Hoeflea algicola: one gene and its partner. The protein of the gene in region 1 interacts with the protein of each later gene in a pairwise test. Links are inferred from orthologs where the notes say so. Each region holds a gene or a part of one and is shown in the gene's direction. Other genes may lie near its edges.

Region 1 (3,163 bases):
CGCCGGCGAGCCGCTCAGGATCGTCACCGGCGGCTATCCGGATTTGCCGAAAGGCACGATCCTCGAAAAACGCGCCCATGTCCGCGATCATCTCGATCACCTGCGAAAGATCCTGATGTTCGAGCCGCGCGGCCATGCAGACATGTATGGCGCCCTGCTGGTCGAGCCCGATCTCACGGGGGCCGATCTGGCGGTTCTGTTCATGCACAATGAGGGCTATTCCACCATGTGCGGCCACGCCATCATCGCGCTGGGCCGGTATGCGGTGGATCAGGGGCTGGTGCCGCCCGACGAGCATGTGACCCTCGTCAACATCGAATGCCCTTGCGGCCTGGTGCGCGCCGAGGTGACAATGCGCGACGGCAAACCCGCCGAGGTGAGTTTTGAAAGCGTGCCGTCATTCCTGTTCGCGCGCGATCAGGTGCTTGAGGTCGGCGGCTGGGGCGCGATCAGTTTCGACGTCGCCTATGGCGGCGCCTTTTATGCGCTTGCCGATGCCCCTCAGTTCGGGCTTGAGTTTGACCGTGACCCGGCCGCAGCCTTTGTCGAGGCCGCCGACGCACTCACCCGCGCGGTCAAGCAGGCGCTGCCGCTCAGCCATCCCGATGCCGCCGATCTGGCCTTTCTCTACGGCTCTATCCTGACCGATGGCAGCGACGCATATTCCGATCAGCCGACCCGCAATGTCTGCGTCTTTGCCGACCGTCAGGTTGATCGCTCGCCCACCGGCTCCGGCGTCACCGCCCGGCTCGCCGCCATGCAGGCGCGTGGCCAGATTGGCATCGGCCAACAACGCGTCTTTACCAGCATCATCAACACCTGCTTTACCGGTGAAGTCGCGTCGCTGACCCGCGCCGGCGCGCATCAGGCCATCACCGCGCGTGTCTCCGGCAAGGCCCATTATACCGGCCGCAGCGAATTTTCCGTCGAGGCCGATGACTCGCTGGCGGAAGGTTTTCTCCTGCGCTAGCTGATCAGATGCGGATTCTGGAATTGGAATCTCAGCCTTAGGTGTTCGTTGGAATAAATTTGCTCCCCTCTCCACACGTCGCCGGTGCGCATCATTCGCGCCGGCGTGCCATCTGGCCTATAGTCTGGCAGGTTCAACAGGAGTTTGCCGATGTCTGCTTTCTCGCCAGCCAAGCCCGGTCGCGGCCGGGTCTACAATTCGATCATCGACACCATCGGCGATACGCCGCTCGTGCGGCTGGGGAAGCTCGGTACCGACGAAGGCGTGAAGGCCGATCTTCTGGCCAAGCTTGAATTCTTCAACCCAATCGGCTCGGTCAAAGACCGGATCGGCGTGGCCATGATCGAGGCACTGGAGACCGAGGGGCGGATTGCGCCGGGCAAGACCACGCTGGTCGAGCCGACCTCCGGCAATACCGGCATCGCGCTGGCTTTTGCCGCCGCCGCCAAGGGCTACCGGCTGATCCTGACCATGCCCGAGACGATGTCGGTCGAGCGCCGCAAGATGCTGGCGCTGCTCGGCGCCGAACTGGTGCTGATCGAGGGCGCCAAGGGCATGAAGGGCGCCATCGCCCGCGCCGAACAACTGGTTGCTGAAATCGACGGCGCGGTGATGCCGCAGCAGTTCGAAAACCCGGCCAATCCGGAAATTCACCGCCGGACCACTGCGGAAGAAATCTGGAACGACACCGATGGCAAGGTCGATATCGTCGTTTCCGGCATCGGCACCGGCGGCACCATCACTGGCGTTGGCCAGGTGCTCAAACAACGCAAGCCCGATGTCAAGATCATTGCCGTCGAGCCTGCGGTTTCGCCGGTGCTGTCGGGCGGCGCGCCCGGTCCGCACAAGATCCAGGGCATTGGCGCCGGCTTCGCACCTGCGGTGCTCGACACCTCGATCTATGATGAAGTCGTCAAGGTGAGCAATGACGAGGCTTTTGCCATGGCGCGCAAGGTCGCGCGGCTCGAAGGTCTGCCGGTCGGCATTTCCTCGGGCGCGGCGTTGGTGGCCGCGATCCGGGTTGGCCAGCGCGAAGAAAATGCCGGCAAGCAGATCGTTATCATCATCCCCTCCTTTGCCGAGCGCTACCTGTCGACAGCGCTGTTTGACGGACTGGGCGACTGACCAGATAGAGGATTCTCCGCCTGGCCGGATTAGTCATATTGCGGAACAACACCGCCAAACAATTGGCGAACCGACCGCCCGGCAATCATCCGGGCAGTGATAAATGCAGGTGGTGCCACGGCGCTTACGCCGCCACGGCCACGCGCTCGGTGGCGATCCGGTAGGAGATCGATTCTGCCAGGTGAATCCGGCCAACGGTGTCGACGCCGTCAAGATCGGCGAGTGTCCGCGCCACCTTGAGAATCCGGTGATAGGCGCGGGCCGAAAACCGCATCTTCTGGGCCGCATCGCTCAGGAGTGCCTGGCCGCCGGCGTCGGGCTTGGCGATCTGCTCAACCAGTGCCGTCGAGCATTGTGAATTGGTGCGGATATCGGGGCGCCCGAGCGCTCGGTAGCGGTCCAGTTGCAGTGCCCGGGCACGCGCCACCCGAGCCGCCACGTCGGCACTTTTCTCTGCTGCCTGCGGCCGGATCAGATCCTCGGCGGTGACCGCCGGCACATCGATGCGGATATCGATCCGGTCCATCAGCGGGCCGGAAATGCGGCCCTGGTAATCGCTCTGGCAGCGCGGACCGCGGGCGCAGCTGTGTCCCGGCTCGCCGGCCATGCCGCAACGGCACGGGTTCATTGCTGCGATCAGCTGGATATTGGCCGGATAGCTGACCCGGTGATTGGCGCGGGCAATCACGCTCTCGCCCGTCTCCAGCGGCTGCCTGAGTGAATCGAGCACCTGCGGCGTGAATTCGGGAAATTCATCGAGAAACAAAACGCCATTATGGGCCAGCGATACTTCCCCGGGCCGCGCCTTGAAGCCGCCGCCCACCATCGCCGCCATCGAGGCCGAATGATGTGGCGCGCGGAACGGCCGGCTGTCGGACAGTTTGCCGCCCGCCAGCCGCCCGGCAATTGAATGGATCATCGACACTTCAAGCAGTTCGGCTGGCGACAGCGGCGGCAGGATTGACGGCAGCCGCGCCGCCAGCATCGACTTGCCCGATCCGGGTGGTCCGACCATGATCAGGTTGTGCCCGCCGGCCGCGGCCACTTCCAGCGCGCGCTTGGCGGTTT
Region 2 (3,254 bases), 2.8 Mb from region 1 along the record:
TCAGCACCGGTGGCGAGACGGCTCAGCAGCACTTGATCGATGCGGCGCGTCAGCTTTCCATCCCGGTGTTGCTGGTGCGTGGCCAGCAATCGGAACTGGTCACCGAGGAAGCTGTCTTGGCGTTCCGGGAGATGGTGCCGCATGCCGATTTCGTTGATGTTTCAGGCGCCGGGCACATGGTGGCGGGTGACCGCAATGACGCCTTCAACGATGCGGTGTTGGGATTTCTCGACAAGCTTGAAGGCCGGATTTGACTGGCTCTCCGAGCGCTTATTGGCCAGAAAAATCCGGGCGCCGTTTTTGCGTGAACGCGCGGCGCCCCTCGGCGTAATCGACGCTCTCAAATGTCGCATCGGCGAGCCTGGATGCGCTGGCAAAGGCCGCCTCATCGCGGCTGGAATGGGCATTAATGGCAGCTTTGGACGCCCGCACCGACATCGGTGCGGCTTCTGCGATTGCTTCTGCGAGCGCGTTGACCTCGGTATCGAGATCGTCAGGGCGATGGAGTGCCGTCAGGCAGCCCAACGCCTTGGCTTCAAGCGCTGAAAATTCTCGGGTTGAGTAAAGCGCGTAGCGCGCTGCCTGATCGCCGAGTGCGCGAACCAGGTCCTGCACTGCGTCGAGCGGGTAGGCTAGGCCAAGGCGGGCGGCGGGGATTGCAAAACGGGCGGTCTCGTCGGCAATACGGATGTCTGCGGCCGCCGCCAGGCCAAAGCCGCCACCAAAGCAGATGCCGCGCACGGCGGCGATCACCGGAACCGGACACGTGCGAATTGCCGCAAATGCCGCTGAATTTCCGGCTTCATAAACCCGGGCCGTTTCGGCATCCTTGCGCAGCGTGTCAAACTCGCCAATATCGGCGCCGGCGGAAAAGTCGCGATTGCCTGCGCCGTCGATGATGATGACCCGGGCCTGCTTGTCGCGGGTCAGCCAAGCAAATGCAGCGGGCAGGGCGCGCCACATCGCATCGGTCAGGGCATTGCGTTTATCAGCCCGGTTGATGGTCACACGGCCGATGCCGGAATCGGTGACGGCGGCGGTGATCGTGCCGTCCGCAAAGGAAGTTTGTGCGCCCATTGGCTCCACCCATTTGTTTTTTTTGCGTTGTGGCTTATCTTCAGGGTGAAAGCAATCAAGCCCGGAGGCGGCAATGGCAGCGAATTCAGGAGTGCGGACCGACGACGCCGTCAAGACGATCGACCCGATATGGGATTCGATCCGCATGGAAGCCGAACGCTCGGTCGGTCAGGATCCGCTGCTGGCGGCGTTTCTCTATTCGACCATCCTGAACCAGCCTTCGCTTGAGGAGGCGGTGATTCACCGCGTCTGCGAACGGCTTGATCACCCCGATTTGCAGGCCAATCTGCTGCGCCAGACATTTCTGGAAATGTCAGCGGACTGGAAGCAGTGGGGTGCAGTGCTGCGGGTCGACATTCAGGCGGTGTATGACCGCGATCCGGCCTGCGACCGGTTCATCGAACCTGTGCTCTATTTCAAGGGATTTCACGCGATTCAGACCCACCGTCTGGCGCATTGGCTCTGGGGCCAGGGCCGGACCGATCTGGCGTTGTATCTGCAGAGCAGGTCGTCTGAAGTGTTCCAGACCGATATTCATCCGGCCGCGGTGATGGGCAAGGGCATTTTTCTCGATCATGCCACCGGGCTGGTTGTCGGTCGCACCGCCGTTATCGGCGATAATGTGTCGATCCTGCACGGGGTGACGCTGGGCGGGTCCGGCAAGGAGACCGGTGACCGCCATCCCAAGATCCAGGATTGCGTCATGCTCGGCGCCGGCGCCAAGGTGCTGGGTAATATTGAAATCGGTCGCTGCAGCCGCATTGCTGCTGGTTCGGTGGTGCTTCAGGCGATTCCGCCGAATTCGACCGCTGCCGGTGTTCCGGCGCGGGTTGTCGGCACCGCGGGCTGTGATGAACCTTCGCGCGCCATGGACCAGATGCTGAGCGGCAACGCGTGAAACAGCCTTGTTGATGTCGTTCTTACGGAATTGTGGGTACGGCGTGCTCATGCACGCAACCGCGGCCTAGGGGCGGTTGCCGAGCCGCAGATCTGATACAACGCGCCGCTTAACCTTATTATGCCACTCAAAAACTGCGTCACGGGTTTGATTTAGCCGGCCGTCCGTGCCAAAAGCCCGACGAAGCCAATTGCCCAGGAGAGCACTGTGAAACCCGATGAAATCGTCAAGCTGAATGCCTATTTCAAGCGTCTTTTCAACGAGAAAATGGTGATCAAGGCACGGCCCCGCAAGGACGATTCGGCGGAAGTGTATCTTGGCGACGAGTTCCTCGGTATCGTTTTTCGTGACGATGAAGATGGCGATCTCTCCTACAATTTCTCGATGGCTATCCTTGATGTGGATCTCGAGGACTAGGGCCGCTCATCTTGAAATGGAAGCAGTTTGATGGAATGGATTTTCCGCGTCAGTTAGGAAAATACCGCAGCCACGATGCAGCGCATCGTGCGAGGATATTGACGACGCTAGCGTGGAAAAGACTACCAAGCGAGGAGCGCGGCGGTGCTTCCGGCAACCTCAGAGCCAGCGCTGAGAGGTGATCGTGTGAGCTTGTTCTTTCGCGTTTTGGACTACGTCGCGCACGGCTAACGGCGCTGGCGCCGCGTCACCGCACGCTTCTTGCCAGATCATGAAAATTCGACGCTCAAACGGTTCATTTCAAGATGAACGGCTCTAAGTTCTGCCGCGCTCATATGTTTTGATTTGAGCGAGAACATCCCCGTATCAAAGCGCTGCGCCCGGACAGATCGATTCGGGCGCTTGGGCTTGCCGGGTGATATGGGCCTGTGCCTTCCCCGACATGTTTTCCAGGTTCGACGGCTTTGTTTACAGAAAATCAGAATTAGCCGGCCAGTGCTGCCTCGAAACGGGCGCGGACATCGCGTTCAATCTCGCGCCAATGCGGCAGCAGTTCGATGGAGAAGCGGTAAGTCACCGACAATCCATCACCAAGAAAAATATCGCGTTGGCATCCGGTCCGGGTGCTGAAATCAGGCTGTGACTGCGCATCCTCGACGAGGCAGCGCACCGCATAGGGATTGTCCTTAACCGCGTGCTCGACATAGAGCAATTCGTTGGCATAACCGGCCCCGGACCTCAACCGCATCGAATCAAGCCCGTTTGGACCTGCCACTGGATGACCGTCGGTCAGGCGTTGATAGATCGGCGTGAGCCGGCCGGACATGTCTCGCGACATGGTGGCCTGTGCGATCCGTGCGAA

Evidence for each region.
Region 2: the proteins of cysK (region 1) and cysE interact in binary tests that used the Escherichia coli proteins (3 or more experiments, as listed by UniProt). The link is inferred for Hoeflea algicola from one-to-one orthologs.

Annotation. Positions count from the first base shown.
Region 1 is NZ_JAOVZR010000001.1:3,674,875-3,678,037, forward strand. What follows is about bases 264-3,107. They hold cysK (cysteine synthase A), read left to right. Parts: upstream 264-1,120; coding sequence 1,121-2,095; downstream 2,096-3,107. Other genes in these bases: OEG84_RS17910 (proline racemase family protein), read left to right, coding at 264-970; OEG84_RS17920 (YifB family Mg chelatase-like AAA ATPase), read right to left, coding at 2,220-3,107. Outside these bases: more of OEG84_RS17910, read left to right, coding at 1-263; more of OEG84_RS17920, read right to left, coding at 3,108-3,163.
Region 2 is NZ_JAOVZR010000001.1:910,240-913,493, reverse strand. What follows is about bases 128-3,062. They hold cysE (serine O-acetyltransferase), read left to right. Parts: upstream 128-1,150; coding sequence 1,151-1,975; downstream 1,976-3,062. Other genes in these bases: OEG84_RS04575 (hypothetical protein), read right to left, coding at 2,877-3,062; OEG84_RS04580 (DUF3126 family protein), read left to right, coding at 2,183-2,392; OEG84_RS04590 (enoyl-CoA hydratase-related protein), read right to left, coding at 271-1,077; OEG84_RS04595 (alpha/beta fold hydrolase), read left to right, coding at 128-254. In the rest of the region: more of OEG84_RS04595, read left to right, coding at 1-127; more of OEG84_RS04575, read right to left, coding at 3,063-3,254.